3 regions of the Paenibacillus sp. NPDC056722 genome follow, and region 1 is predicted to be linked to each of the others. Evidence: riboswitches for the same ligand, from Rfam matches in the RefSeq annotation. Region 1 holds a riboswitch; each other region holds the start of a gene.
What was found. A riboswitch is a leader RNA that binds a small molecule or an ion and turns the genes downstream of it on or off. The one in region 1 is predicted to bind cyclic di-GMP.
Positions count from the first base shown of each region.

Region 2: linked by a shared signal. The riboswitch ahead of ACFRAM_RS19515 (glycosyl hydrolase) and the one ahead of ACFRAM_RS00295 (TetR family transcriptional regulator) in region 1 are both predicted to bind cyclic di-GMP.
Region 3: linked by a shared signal. The riboswitch ahead of ACFRAM_RS08770 (thiamine pyrophosphate-binding protein) and the one ahead of ACFRAM_RS00295 (TetR family transcriptional regulator) in region 1 are both predicted to bind cyclic di-GMP.

Region 1 is NZ_JBHTYV010000001.1:56,822-62,106, reverse strand. It holds gene ACFRAM_RS00315 (TetR/AcrR family transcriptional regulator) at 1-252, opposite strand, end outside; gene ACFRAM_RS00310 (DoxX family protein) at 421-591, shown strand; gene ACFRAM_RS00305 (SDR family NAD(P)-dependent oxidoreductase) at 714-1,559, shown strand; gene ACFRAM_RS00300 (SDR family NAD(P)-dependent oxidoreductase) at 1,556-2,239, shown strand; cyclic di-GMP riboswitch class I at 2,242-2,327, shown strand; partial or broken gene ACFRAM_RS00295 (TetR family transcriptional regulator) at 2,592-2,756, shown strand; gene ACFRAM_RS00290 (hypothetical protein) at 2,823-3,206, shown strand; gene ACFRAM_RS00285 (MMPL family transporter) at 3,237-5,285, shown strand, end outside.
Region 2 is NZ_JBHTYV010000008.1:129,299-134,583, reverse strand. It holds gene ACFRAM_RS19525 (hypothetical protein) at 1-272, opposite strand, end outside; gene ACFRAM_RS19520 (sugar phosphate nucleotidyltransferase) at 666-2,039, shown strand; cyclic di-GMP riboswitch class I at 2,207-2,287, shown strand; gene ACFRAM_RS19515 (glycosyl hydrolase) at 2,298-3,893, shown strand; gene ACFRAM_RS19510 (glycosyl hydrolase) at 4,096-5,285, shown strand, end outside.
Region 3 is NZ_JBHTYV010000003.1:42,300-47,584, reverse strand. It holds gene ACFRAM_RS08770 (thiamine pyrophosphate-binding protein) at 1-1,570, opposite strand, end outside; cyclic di-GMP riboswitch class I at 1,756-1,849, opposite strand; gene ACFRAM_RS08765 (methyl-accepting chemotaxis protein) at 2,418-3,668, opposite strand; gene ACFRAM_RS08760 (helix-turn-helix transcriptional regulator) at 3,757-4,743, opposite strand; gene serA (phosphoglycerate dehydrogenase) at 4,938-5,285, opposite strand, start outside.

The sequences.
Region 1 (5,285 bases):
TTTATCGAATTTCATATTTTCTGATGTGTGTTTTTCAATAACAGCCGCAGCAGATTCATTTACGATGTAATCCAATAATTCGTACTTATCATTGAAATGGGCATAAAATGTAGCTCGATTTACATGCGCTCCTTTTGTCAAATCGGCTATTGTTATTTTTTCAAAATCCTTCTCATTCACCAGATTAACAAACGCACTAATCAAAGACTGCTTCGTTTGAGTTGTTCGTATATTCCTCACTTTTGTTCCCAAGTTCTTCACCCCTATGCTGACATTTTTTCATTTCTGATGTTATAGCAACATTTCAGCTTTATTGTTGGTTGTTCTGTTTAGTCATTCGGTGTATGTTTATTAAAGTAACACTGTTGCTTTAACATATCATAAAAGGAGGGAATATACAATTGAGTTGGGACAGGGTTCATGTATGCGGTAGGGGCAATAGAAATTCTCGCAGTAGTAGGATTACTTTTAGGGTTTTGGAAGAAAAAGCTCGTCCCTGTATTCAGTTCAGTGTTGGTCGTGGTCATGACTGGGGCCATTTTAACGCATATTAGAGCCCATCAAGGATTTGACGTTATCGTTATGCCCTAGGTGCTTCTCGTGTTGTGTTTACTTCTGTTTCTTGGTCACAGAAAAATGCGTAATTAGTCTTTGGCGATATTTGTTGCGATAGTCGCTTTTAAATAAACTGTAACGAATGAGGAGAATAGAGGATGCAAACAATACTTATAACAGGCGGAACGGATGGTATCGGAAAAGGAGTTGCTACACACTTCTTAAAGAAGGGTGACCGTGTAATAGTGGTCGGCAGTTCATCTGCTAAAGGGGAACTCTTCTTAAGAGAGGCTAGACAGTCAGGAGCAAAGGAGAGGGCTTTCTTTCTTCAAGCAAATTTGAGTTTGGTCAAAGAAAATAAGCGCATTATTGAGGAAATAAAAAGCAGGTTCAATTCATTGGATAAGATTGTTTTATGTGCAACCAGTCACAAGACCAGAAAAGAATATTCTGAAACCCAAGAGGGCTTTGAGTTTAGCTTTGGTCTATCTTATTTGAGCAGATTTGTTCTTAGTTATGGCTTAAAAGATGTTTTGGAAAATTCTCTTAACCCTGTGATCCTTAATGTGTGTGCTCCAGGAATGAACGGAACAGTTAACCTGGATGATATCCAATACAAGAGGAACTACAACGGTGGAAAAACGAAATATCACGGCAGCCGATTAAACGACTTACTAGGTGTAGCCTTTGCCCAAAATGATACTATTGGAAAGGTAAAATATATTCTCTTTAACCCTTGGGCTGTCCAAACCGCTGGCACTTTTGATGCCATTGAAAATCCAGTGTTAAGGAGTATTACGAAGCTCCTTTATAAAACAGTAGGCAGACCGGTAGAAGAAGCGGTTCTTCCGATTATTGATTTGCTTGAAAATCCGCCTACAGCTTCTTTATCTGCTTATAAAGTGTGGAAAGAAGTAAGTCTAGCGATGAAAACTTTTGATAAAGAAAATGCTCAAACGCTTTATAACCAAACAGTTCAATTACTGAAAGGAGTTAAAGCATGATGAAAACTATTGCAATAATTGGTGCGGGTCCAGGGTTAGGATTGTCCCTTGCTAAAAAATTCGGGGAGAATGGCTTCAAGGTAGCTGCAGTTGCGCGCAATCCTGAGAAATTAGCCCTTATCATAAATGAGCTTAACAAGAAAAATATTGAAGTGAAGTCTTATGTTGCGGATATCGCGGATTTGATCGCTCTGAAAAAAGTGCTACAAGCTATTAAACAAGATTTTGGTCATATCGATGTGCTGGAGTTTAGCCCATATGCAGGACCTGAAATATTTAGGCATGTATTACAAACAAAACCTGAAGATGTAATGGAACAAGTAAGTAGTCATTTACTGCCAGTCATTCTTTCTGTCAACGAAGTATTGCCAGACATGATCAATAGTGGTTCAGGAGCGATTCTCTTTACAACAGGTTTATCCGCGATGTTCCCTATGCCATTTACCGGCAATGTAGGAATTACCATGTCAGGTCTTCGCAACTATGCAACAAATCTTCACAATGAATTAAAGGAAAAAGGCATATTTGTCGGACATCTCTCCATTGGCACATTGATTCAGCCAGGTACAGAAGGTGATCCAGATGTCATTGCAGAAGCTTGGTATGATTTATATGAAAGAAAAGATTACTTTGAACAAACTTTCCCTCAAGGAATTGATCTGACAAAACTGTCGTTTTAATTATTAGGAAATGGCAAACTGGATCGAAAGACTGGGACGCAAGGCCACGATCTTCTGCATGCGTGCGATGCATTCCCGGGTCATCAAAAGACACGTCCGTTAGGGTACGTGTCTTTTTGTCGTGATTTATAAAACGAATACGAGGTGATAATCCATGAAAGTGTGCAAGACATGCCCCAGAGATTGAAGAAGTCAGCTTCGCTCTATGACCCTGAGATCGTTGTGGACGCAGTGTTGGCCGGGTCATACGAAAACTGCACATTGAGCATTAATGCTCTTTGAGTATAATTGCACTATGGGCAATAATGTGTTAAGTTATTGTCATCCCAATGAGAGAGAGGTGTAAAAATCAATGGATAAGCATAGTTTGCGCTATATCAAAAAGGAAGCCACAGCCCACGCCTTATCGGAGGCGGCATTTCAGCTGGCGCTCGAACGCGGCTTGGACGGCTTTGTCGTGGACGAAGTGGCCCAGCGCGCCGGTTATTCTCGCAGGACGTTCGCCAATCACTTTACGTGCAAGGAGGAAGCCGTCGCGTCGGCTGCTTTCCCTTCTGACGATATGGCCGGCGCGGAAGAAATAATGACGGAATTGCCTGAGAGCGCCACACCACTGGATGTGCTGCACCACTGGCTGAAGGCGCAGTTCACCGCAGAGCTGTTCCGTAGAATGCGCGACCTGATGTCGTTATCCATACGATATCCCACGTTAGAGCCGTATATTCTCAGCACCTTCCGCCGGCTGCTAACGGCGGCCCGCGAGACGATCAGCTGTCATTTTCAAGGACGTTATTCGGAAGGATACAGCCACTTGCTCATAGGCGCGGTATACGGAGCGATCCTCCCCGTTATCGACGGAAGTCTCCAGATCCTGTTGCCTGGCGACTCCCCCGAGGAAACGCCCGACGCGGCTACCTTCAGCGAATATTTGGACATTACCTTCGGCTATTTGCGCAACGGCTTCTGATCTCAGATAAAAAAGGAGTGCCATACTGTTATGTCAACGTTTCTCTACAAAATAGGTAAAGCCGCCTACGGGAAGCCCTGGGCCTTCATTGCGAGCTGGATTCTGATTCTGGGCATCGTCGTGGCGATGATCGGCGTCAACGGACTTAACGTCAGCTCGGATATGAAGCTGGAGGGCACCGAATCTCAAAAGGTTCTGGACAAGCTGGTTCAGGAGCTCCCGGAAGCGGCGGGCGGCCAAGCGAGCGTCGTATTCGCCGCTGCAGAAGGTGAGCGTCTCGATACGCCTGAGCGCCTGGCGGAAATCACCAAAGCGATCAACAAAGTCTATGGGCTGGAATATGTGATAAACCCCGCCGAGCTAGCCGCCGCTGCCGCCCAAGGCCAGGGCGTTCAAGCAGCGACACAAACTGAAGGTGCTCAAAGCGGAGAAGCCACGCAAGGCGGCGAGGACACGCGAGCATCAGTGGCATTGGCGCCCGCTGAAATGCCTCCTTACATGCCGCTGATGATCGACGGCGTGCCGGTGCCCGGCGTACTGATCGCCACCGACGGCAGCGTCGCCCTGTTTCAATTCCAGTTTACCGTCATGCAAACCTCCTTGCCGAAAGGTGTCACGGATTCGGTCGTCGAAGCGGTCAAGGAAGTCGAGAAAGATCCCGGCATAGCCGTGCTGCCGAGCGACTCACTGAATGTCGTAGACATCCCGGTCGGCACGAACGAAATCTACGGCTTAGTCATAGCCGCCATTGTACTCATCGTTACGCTGGGCTCCATCGTTGCAGCCGGTCTGCCTCTGGTAGTCGCGCTGTTCGGCGTGGCGATCGGGGTCGGAGGCGCCTTCGCAATCTCAAGCTTCGTCACCATGAGCTCAATTACGCCGGTATTGGCGCTGATGATCGGTCTGGCCGTCGGCATCGACTATGCGCTCTTTATTGTCAACCGCCAGCGCCGCCTTATTCTGGATGAGGGACTTTCGGCTCGCGAAGCAGCTGCCCGAGCGGTCGGCACCGCCGGAAGCGCGGTATTTTTCGCCGGGTTGACGGTTATCATCGCTCTCTGCGGCTTACTCGTTATCGAAATTTCGTTCCTGAGCCTGATGGCACTCGTCGCTTCGGTGACCGTGTTCCTCAATGTGCTTATCGCGCTCACGCTACTGCCGGCGCTGCTAGGTCTGATGGGGGAACGCATCTGCTCCCGCAAAGCGCGCGAGAAAACCCCTTCCAAGCCAACCAACAAGCACGGCGTCGCGGACCGCTATGTCAAAGGCGTCGTCAAATACCGCTGGCTGGTTATCTTGGGCGTGATTGCCATTCTCGGTTTTGCGGCGATTCCGGCCACCGAAATGAAAATGGGCATGCCCAACGGATCGACCGCGAATCTGGATACGCCTCAACGCCAAAGCTATGACGCGATATCTAAGGGCTTCGGAGAAGGCTTCAACGGGCCGCTGCTGATTGTCGCGGAACCGAAAGATCCTACGGGTACCATTTCCCCGAAAATGTTGGGTGGTCTCGTTCAGGATATTCAGCAGGTGCAGGATGTGTCAGTCGTCTCGCCGCTCGGTTTGAACCAGGAAGGTAACATTGCCATTCTGAGCCTCATTCCGAAGACAGGCCCGACGGACACGGCGACCCGGGATCTCGTGCAGGATTTGCGCGCCGCCGATTCGAGCATTGCGGAAACCTACGGTGTGACCCTCGGAGTGACGGGGTTCACGGCGATCAACATCGACATGTCCTCCAAGCTGGCAGAAGTGTTCCCGATCTATATCGTAATCATTGTCATCCTATCGCTTATCATTCTGCTACTCGTTTTCCGTTCGATTCTTGTGCCGATCAAAGCGACAGTAGGCTTCCTGCTCAGCATTCTGGCGACGTTCGGCATTTCCACCGCCGTGTTTCAATGGGGCTGGTTAAGCGATCTGTTCGGGTTCGACACCGGTGGACCGATCATGAGCTTCATGCCTATCATGGCAACCGGGATCTTGTACGGTCTGGCGATGGACTACCAGGTATTCCTCGTCTCATCCATGCGCGAGGCGCACGTCCATGGGCATCGGGGCGTGAAAAGCGTGATC
Region 2 (5,285 bases), on a different contig from region 1:
AAATGAAACGGGTCTGATAACGTTAGTAAGTACGACCAAATGGAACTTGGTCCGATTAGCGCCAGCAAGTGGTTCCAAATGACAAGTTGTCCGATTAGCGCCAGCAAGTGGTTCCAAAAGACACTTGGTCCGATTAGCGCCAGTAAGTGGTTCCAAATGACAAGTTGTCCGATTAGCGCCAGCAAGTGGTTCCAAAAGACACTTGGTCCGATTAGCGCCAGTAAGTGGTTCCAAAAGACACTTGGCCGAATAGCGCCAGCAAGTGGTTCCAAAAGACACTTGATCCGATTAGCGCCAGCAAGAACATCCGAGTTATCACTATCTATCTATCTATCTATCTATCTATCTATCTATCTATCTATCTATCTATCTATCTATCTATCTATCTATCTATCTATCTATTTTACCCACCATTACGTTTATCCTAACACTTCTTGTGAACTTTCTCTGTTTATCGCTTATGAAACACAGGCGAGAGAAAGGAAGGACTAGACCGATCTTGGCGTTAAGAGATTTAACATGCAGACCCGCCTTAAAGCGATTGATGTGCTGGAGTCTGTTTTACCGGGATTACTTTGTAGAGGTCCAATTGGCCCTTCTATATCGCATATACAGCAAGCATGGGATTGGTTTCGGTTTACCATACGAATGAGGAGGGTTCACTTATGAAACTGGTACTTTTATCAGGCGGTTCAGGTAAGAGGCTCTGGCCATTGTCTAATGATTCACGTTCGAAGCAATTTCTGAAGGTACTGGAAAGCCCGCAGGGTGAGCCGGAATCGATGGTGCAGCGGGTGTGGAGACAGCTCGAAGAGACTGGACTCGCAGATTCATCTTATCTGGCTACAGGTCGTGGGCAGGTAGAAATGATCCAGAGCCAATTGGGAGGCCATGTGCCGATTATTGTTGAGCCTGAGCGCCGCGATACCTTCCCGGCTATTGCGCTGACGGCGGCTTATTTATATACCGTAGCTGGCGTATCGCCTGCTGAGACGGTGGCTATTTTGCCAGTGGACCCTTATGTTGAGGCTTCTTTCTTTGAAACTGTAGCCCAGCTTGAACAAACGATAGAGGAGAGCGGCGCAAATTTGGCGCTCATGGGTGTGGTGCCTGAGCATGCTTCGGAGAAATACGGGTATATCATCCCGACCTCCGATGAGCCTGCGGTGAGCGGCTTTATGCAGGTAAGCCATTTCCAGGAGAAGCCGGATCGCGTTCAGGCCGAGGAGCTAATCAGCCGCAATGCGCTGTGGAACTGTGGTGTGTTTGCTTTCCGTCTCGGGTATCTGCTGGATATTCTGCAACGCAAGGGGCTGCCTCTCAACTATGAGGAACTGCAGAAGCAGTATAAGCTACTGTCTTCTATTAGCTTTGACTACGAAGTGGTAGAAAAGGAAGAGCGAATTGTTGTTCAGCCGTATGACGGCTTCTGGAAGGACCTCGGCACGTGGAATACATTGACGGAAGAGATGAGCAGTAATCATGTTGGCAAAGGCGTTGTCACAGCTGATTCGGAAGGCACCTGCCTCGTGAATGAACTGGATATTCCTATAACAGTCATTGGGGCGAAAGATCTAATTATCGCTGCCAGTCCTGACGGTATTCTCGTAACCCATAAGGCGGAAAGCCCACGGATCAAGGAGGTGCTGAAGTCGTTTGATCAGCGCCCGATGTACGAGGAGCGCCGCTGGGGCCATTATCGTGTCATTGATTATGTGAAATATGAAGAGGGCAATGAGGTGCTGACCAAACGGATTTGCATCTCACAGGGCAAGAATATCAGCTACCAGTTGCATCGCAAACGCAGTGAGATCTGGACCATTATCAGTGGGGAAGCCAGCATTGTGCTGAATGAGAAAATGCACAACGTGAAGGCTGGCGATGTGGTCCGTATTCCGGAGGGCACCAAGCATGCCATCCTGGCTTTGACGGATGTGGAGTTTATTGAAGTGCAGACAGGCTCTGAACTGGTGGAGGAAGATAATATCCGTATCACCCTGAATTGGGAAGATATTGGGCTGCATCAGTTTATCTCCTAGGACCGGATTCCAATGTCAGGAAATTTAATAGAACAAACTATCTATTTAACCAAATGCGAAGTTTACAAAACAGGTATAAAGACTCAAAAATGATATTTTTTTCATAAATGCACTAAAAAATAATTAAATAGCGTCGATATTTACGGTAAGAGGAATAAACCCTCTAATTCGACAAAAGGCAAACCTATCGAAAGGTAGGGACGCAAAGCCACAGGGCCTTTCGCAAGAATGGCAGCCTGGCTACCGAAAGGGAGATGTATGTTGAAAGCTTACCGTAAGTATCGTTTGTTGCGCGCCCTCCTGTCCCTTGTTCTGTTTTTGACAGCCCTTCCCCTTGGAATGGGAATCGTCCCGTCTGCGGCAGGAGCTGCAAGCTCCGGTACTCCGGTTAATCCCGCTGCCTCGCCTGAAGCTGTAAAGTTGCTTAATTATATGTACTCTTTATCTGGAAAAGGAATTATTGCAGGGCAGCATGACTACCTGGAGAGTCCCGACGAGTTCAATCTTAAGCTGCAAGACACCACCGGTAAATATGCCGCACTGCACGGTTACGAGATGGGGGCCATCAGTGGCCAGAATGAGAGTCAGGTTGCCTGGTATCGCCAGAATGTAGTGAACAGCGCCATCAACTGGAACAAAAGCGGCGGAGTAGTCGCCATGACCTTCCATGCCAACCTGCCGGGAACCAGCTATGATTGGTCCAATGTCTCCAGAAGTCTCAGCCAAGCGGAATTCAACAAGTACGTTACACCAGGGACGGTACAGTACAACAACCTGATTGCCGAACTGGATAAAGTGGCTGTACCTTTGAAAAGCTTGCGTGATGCAGGAGTGCCCGTATTATGGCGCCCATATCACGAAATGAACGGAGACTGGTTCTGGTGGGGGAAGAAAAATAATTTCGCTGCACTTTGGAATATTATGTATGACCGTTTTGTTAACGTTCATAAATTGAATAATCTGCTCTGGGTATGGAGTCCGAATGCCCCGAATGCGTGGGCTGATCCGTATGCCCTGACCTATCCGGGTGCGGATAAAGTAGACATTCTCGCTGCAGATATATATGAGAACGATTATAAACAAAGCCATTACGATAGTCTGCTGGCGCTGGCGGCCGGGAAGCCGATCGGTATCGGAGAGAACGGGGAAATGCCAGACGTAGCCAAGCTGAGAGAGACCCAGAGCAAATGGACCTTTATGATGACCTGGGGAAAAATGCTATACGATAATAACCACACCGACGATATTAAAGGTTTTATGAACAATAGTTACACAGTAACGAGAGACAAGATTGCGGCTGGAGCGGTGCCGGCACCTACGCCACCTCCACCTGCACCAACAGCTATGCCATCGAACACACCGAAGCCTCCTGCTGCGAACGTCCCTACAGGGAATGCTGGAACGGGGGGGACGCATAAGACGGCTAATGGGTTAACGGGAGAATACTTCAATAATATGCAGCTTTCCGGTGCACCAGTTCTTACCCGGGATGATGCAGTAATTGATAATAATTGGCGGCAGGGTTCACCAGATACAGCCCTGCTCGGCGTTGATAATTTCTCTATCCGCTGGACAGGGAAGATCAAACCGCTGTATAGCGAAGATTACCAGATCTACACCGAATCCGATGATGGCATTCGGGTATGGATCAACGGGCAAGCGGTCATTGACAGCTGGAATAATCAGAGCGGAGCTGAGCATCAGGGCAACATCGCCTTGAACGCCGGGCAGCTGTACGATATTAAAGTGGAGTATTACGAGAATCTGGGCGATGCTCGGGTTCGCCTGATGTGGGGGAGTCCTAGTCAGGTGAAAGAAACGGTTCCGGCTAGCGCATTGTTCATAGGCGCGTGAGGAACTGAGAATTACGTTATCTAGACATTACGCGTTTAAAGGGTAACAGCAATGAAGATTATTTTCAGCCGATCGGTAGCCCTGCTCTTTGGCAGGGCTACTGAACTATAGGCCTCCGGGAGAAGAGAGCGGGTTGACCTGGATGAAGGTCAGCTTAGTTACGACCGGACTGATATCCCGGCTACCGAAAGGAAGATGACACATGAAGCCATCCCGTAATTTTCGGCTGCTTACGACCTTGTTTCCGGTTCTTCTGTTTCTGTCTCTCCTGCCCTCCTGGGGCGATGTTCCCGATTCGGGTGCCTCTCCCGAGGACAAAGCGGCGATAGCCCCGGTCAATCCTTCGGCTTCGCCGGAGGCACGCCGATTGCTACAATATTTGACAGATCTTAGCGGTCAGGGAATCATCTCCGGGCAACATGATTATCTGGAAAGTCCTGATGAATTCAACAATAAATTAAAGTCAGCCAGCGGGAAATATGCTCTGCTGCATGGCTATGAACTTGGGGCCTTGAACCATCAGTCCGCTAAGACAATTGCTATGCAGCGCCAGGCTGTGGTGAACAGCGCCATCAAGTGGTATGAAGGGGGCGGAATTGTCGCTATGACCTTTCATCAGAACTTGCCGGGAACTTCCCCGGTATGGTCCAATGTTTCCATGAAGCTGAGCCAGGAGCAATTCAATGCCTACGTTACCCCAGGTACTCCACAATACAATAGTCTGATTGCAGAACTAGACGATATCGCCGGGTATCTGGGCGAATTGAGGGACGCAGGGGTACCGGTCCTTTGGCGGCCTTATCACGAGATGAACGGAGACTGGTTCTGGTGGGGGAACAAAAGCAATTTTGCCGCCCTCTGGAATCTGGTTTATGACCGCTTCACCCATATCCACAAGCTGAATAATCTATTATGGGTATGGAATCCGAACGCGCCGGGACCAACCGCGGGCCCTTACCGTGATTATTATCCAGGCCCCGGGACCGTCGATGTGCTGGCGGCCGATATTTATAATAATGATTATCAGCAAGTCTACTACGACGACCTGCTGAAGCTGGCTGGAAGCAAGCCGATCGGTATCGGCGAAAGCGGCGAGCTGCCGGACCCGAAGATACTGTCCAAGACCCAAAGCCGCTGGGTATATATGATGACCTGGGGGAAGATGCTGACCGGGAACAACAGTGCCGGACGGATTCAAAGCTTTATGGGCAGTCCGTATACGATATCAAGAGATGATTATATACGCACAGTAGGCATAGCCTCGTTATCTGAGAAGCTCACTGCCGCAAATGGTCTGACCGGAGCATATTTTAACAATGCAGAGCTGATGGGAAAGCCGGTGCTGCTTCGCCAAGACAGCGTGATTGATTTTAATTGGCATGGAGGCTCTCC
Region 3 (5,285 bases), on a different contig from region 1:
CGACCTTGTTCAAAGCTACCGCATCTGCGATCGCAGCGGAGAATTGATCCAAAGTTTCACAGCGATATCCGGTTGCTCCAAGCGATTCGCCGAACTTCACAGCGTCCATTGGGACTTCGAATAGGGTTCCGTCGATACGGCCTGTGGTCTTCTCCATGCCCTTAAGCGCCATATCCAGCTGCATGTTGTTTACAACGATAAAAATAACCGGGATATCCTTACATACTGCTGTATTAATCTCTGCACCCAGCATCATAAAGCATCCATCGCCAGTCACACAGAAGATCGTTTCATCCGGTGATGCAACCTTGGCGCCGATAGCCATGCCAATTGCATTACCCATGCAGGCAAAATAGGCATCGAATACAAAACTGCCCGGTTTTTTAACGTTATACCATTTAACGGCATTAAAGCCATGGCTTCCATCATCCACGAATAGAGTGTTGTTGTATGGAATAAAGTCACTCATCACGCTCATAACTGAAGCCAGGGACAGGCCTGGAAGCTCAGGCAGTTCTTCCCGATAGTTAAAGCTTGGAGTATTATGTTTGGTCACAGAATCTCTATCCAGGTGTTCAAGATAATACACAAGATTATCACGCAGATCCCCGGTGACCGGTATAGTTTTGGAGGTCAGAATCTTGCCTACAAACGTTGGGTCACTATCGAACTGAATTAATGTCTCTGGATGATTCTCGCGTTTTAGATTACAGATGGTCATATCGCTCAGACGGGAGCCCAGCACGATATACAAATCACTACGATTCAGCATGTCATCGCCATGTGTACATCCGCCGACACCGACAGGACCGTGATACAGCGGGTGATCCCAAGGAATAGCACCTTTGCCGCCAGGAGAAGTCACGACAGGGATGTTGAATGTTTCAGCCAGTTCGATCAGCTCTTTGTGAGCCCCGGAACGGTTAACACCTTTACCGGCAATAATCAGTGGGTTCTCAGCATTGTTAATAGCGTTGATTACACGGTCATAATTGGAGATGCTAACGAGCGTTTCACGCTCTGGATAAACTACCGGGAATTCTTCCAGAAGTTCAGTCTGAACGTCGAATGGCAAGCAAAGATGAACGGGACCACGGTTACCGCTCAGAGCAATTGAGATAGCATGATTGAAAATGGTGCTTAAGTTATCGCCACGTTCTACAAGCTTACTGAACAGGGTAGCGGGTTTAAACATATCGGCAAGATCAGCCAGATATGAGGAAGAATCCTGACATTGCGGAATACCTAGTTCTTTTATAGATTGATGCCCTGTAATAAATAACACCGGAATGTTATTCGCCTTGGCATGGGCCGCTGCAGTAAGCAGATTCGTTCCTCCGGGACCGGATGTCCCGAAAGCAACGCCTAGTCCGCCAGTCTTAAGGGCATAGCCTGCGGCTTCAAAGCCGGAACTGGATTCATGTCTTCCGGGAATAAACTCAATACCGTAATCCACCATCTTTAGAACTAAGGGGCAAATGGATTTACCAATGATACCAAATGAATGGGTTACTCCGAGGTTACGTAGTGCCTCCGCCATATAATCTGCGACTGTCTTCAAAAAAAACACCTCTCAAGTAAATGAATTGGGTTAAGTAAAAGATAAATATATTATCGTTCTGGTAATGCCAAATGTTTAGAACGATACAAACAGGTACAAAGAAACAACAAAACCTGTGCTCGATTAATGGAGCACAGGTTGGAAGCAAAAAACCGCCAATCAGACCGCGAAATTAAGTCGATCCTCCTGGTTTTCTCTGCAACCTGGCAGTCATGGCCCCCAAAAAAATGAGGCTGTAGATCCATGGCTTTGCGTCATTCCTTTTCAGGAATTTTGCCCATATAAATGTTATAACTAATTATAAGAATAATTTTCCTTTACATTATATTCCTAGCTCGTCTTTGTCAATATATTTTACACAAACGAACTCGGAATTTGACGAAAAATATGAAATAAAGTAGGAATTTAGTTTTAATTTAAAATGTATCCAAGGGTGCATTGCAAAATGGAATGCGGTTACAAAATAGGCCTGAAATATGCATATCATTCAGAGAAAAAGCAAGATTGTATTAAAGGGATTGGTGTAAAAATGCAAATTAGATGAAAACAGCTGAATGGACAAGATTAGATATTAATTGAAGAAATTAGTTGGAGTTAAATTTACGATGATGTATTTCATGAAAGGCAATGAATCCAAGTGCTCAATTTCTTTTGGACTGCACAGGAGGGAAGTGGGTTAAAAGTAGGGTGTTTGAAAGGGGAGAGGATAAATTTTATTTGTGGGTACGAACTTCTAGAAAGGTCTGAAAGTGATATAATGCAAACGTTTCATAAGTTACAAAACAGCCGTAAAAGTTTGAACTTATACGGCTGTTTTGTGTTAAAAGGAACAAAAATAAAAATTTTATGACAAGTTCTAAAATTTAAAAATATGAATCGTTTTTTGTAGCTGAAAGACGGCTGACGTCATTTTTTCAGACTCATCCGCAACGGATTGGAGGGCATTGATCTGCTCACTCATCGATGCAGAGACTTCCTCGGTGCTGGCTGCTGTCTGCTCGGTAATTGCTGAAATATTCTCAATCGCAGAGGAGATCTTCAGAGCACTGTCCAGCATCAGGTCGCTTTCCGAAGAGAAGGCGGCGATTTGCTCGGTAATGTACTGTACACTTTGGACAATTTGCCCGAAAATCTGTGCAGTTTGAATGATCATTTCATTCTGTACCTGAACGACTTCTTCATTGATGGTGATGTTCGCAATGGCTTCCTTAATGTCACTTTCAATGCTACGTACGAGGCCGAAGACCTCTTTGGTCGAGGCGGTTGATTCCTCTGCCAGTTTGCGTACTTCCTGAGCTACCACAGCAAATCCACGGCCATGTTCTCCGGCACGGGCAGCTTCGATGGAAGCGTTCAGAGATAACAGGTTGGTCTGTTCAGCAATTTCGGTGATGGTTTTCGTAATCATGGTGATACCGCGAGCATTATGGGAAAGGGCATCAATGGTATCGGCCACTTTTTGTGTAGCTTCGATATTCTTACGCATGCCTTCTGCCTGGGTATCCACCGATTGGCGACCTTGCTCCACCAATTCTAGCGTATGTATAGATTTCTTGTTCATTTCTTTGGTTGAATGTGCGTAATTGGAGACCTTAGTCTCAATATCTTTAATAGAATCAATCATACCGGCAATATCACTCGAAATTTCGTTGGCACCTTGAGCCAGCTCATTAGAAGAGGTCGCCACCTGGGACATGACGATCTTCAGATTCTGATTCTTGTCTTCGATGCCGCGGCTTGCATCCATAACCTGACGGGTGATCTGTGAGGCGTCGGTCAAAATGGTCTTCAATTTGTCGATCATCGTATTAAAGGAGCGGCTGATATCACCCATGGAGCCATTCTCGTCGGCTCTATGCGTAAAGTCTCCCTTAGAGATCGTATGCGTTACGTTGGAGATGTCATCGAACGACGATGTAAGCGTTCTCTCAACAAAGCGGGAAAGAGGGTAAGTCAGGGTTGCAAGCAGGACGACCAGAATGATGCCGATAACAATTTTGCCGAGAATAATAAAAGTAACCAAAACAGGGATGGAGAATAAAGCGGCAACGAGGTAGCATCCGGCGACAATTCTTTGCTTCAAAGGCAGCTTGTACATCCAGTCCATAGGAAATATGTCCCCCTTTAATGTTGTGTATTGTAATATTATAGGCGATTAAAGGGGGATAGGTCTATTGTAAGAACTGACATAAATGCTATTCGGGACAAATTTTGACTAAATTCTGTCCGATAGACTCATATAATGCGGTGGTATCTATCAGTGCTTGTCGTACTTGCTCCTGCAGTACTTGCGGTGAAAGGACCAGGACACTGGACCCATAAGACAAAAGTACCCGGCAGGCCCACTCCAGGGCGTTGAAATCGGCCTCAACCTCCAACCATCCGGCGAGGGAGGACGGGGTAGTGTTTTTTACAGTAAGATATCGCTCCCGCGCGAAGTCCTTCATTGTTTCTTCCCTTATCAACACGGTAGCTGGATAACTTGGCAAGGCAGATTTGAAAGCCTGGGTGGATTGCCGCCAATACTGGCCAAGATCGAAGTCTTCCGGACGCTTGAAAAAGTCATTCGTGAGCTCTGCATGTTGCAGTCTGGACACCCGGTAGGTCCGTAGCTCACCTCTGCTTTCTGCAACGACATACCAAACTCCGCGTTTGGTTACGAGCCCGAGGGGATGAATTAGTCGTTCGCTAGCTTCGTTATTGCGCAGGTATGTTATTTTGACAACACGATCATGCCAAAGGGCCGCCTGCAGTAGCGCCAAAAAAGGATATGACTCATCTGAGGGATGCCAGCTTGCCCCGTCGACATGAATCCGTTGAACCGAATCAAGCGTGGAACTGCTGGAATGCGGTGCTACTACGGCCTCCAACTTGCGGGCGGCAGAAGAGAAATCCCCTTCGATGCCAAGGTCGCTAAGAATCGTAGAGTCAGCAGATAGCAGGAGAGAGGCAATCTCTTTAGGCTTCATGCCTGTCAGGGAGGTGCGATAGCCCTCGGTAAGCATCCAGCCGCCTTCTCGTCCCCGCTCTGCCAGTACGGGAATGCCAGCTGTGCTGAGCGCCTCCATGTCCCGGAATATGGTCCGCTCAGAGACTTCAAGTGTTTGCGCCAGGTCACGGGAGGTCATTTTGCCGCGATTCTGCAGCAGCAGTAATATAGAAACGAGCCGGTCAGCTCTCATATCCGTTGTCCTCCTTGAGCGTTATAGTTCAAGTTTATCATATTAATATGTCAGTTGATGTCATGTATAAAATGGAATTTAAGCAAAATGAGATTCTGTGTTCCTGAGTAAAATACAATAAGCCACCCCCGCTAAAGAGCGGAGATGGCTTATTGTTGTATCTATGGATATCATTTAAGGCAGTAGCATGAAGCCTACAGCAGAACGATTTCCTCAGCAGTATTGATCTCTGGAAGTCCAGCCAGCTTCACGAGCACGTCTTGTGGAACGGCCTTGTCAACAGTGAGCAGCATGATTGCTGCACCGCCAACGATTTTGCGTCCAACCTGCATGGAGGCGATATTGACATTGTTCTCACCCAGCAGCGTTCCTACCAGACCGATAATACCCGGTTTGTCATTGTGCGAGATGACGAGTTGATGACCTTCCGGCGCAATATCAACCGGGAATTTATTCACTCGTACGATCCGCTCACCATAGCCTTGAAGCAGGGTGCCGGCTACGAGACGCTCTTCATCATGCTCAGCTTTCAAAGTCACGGT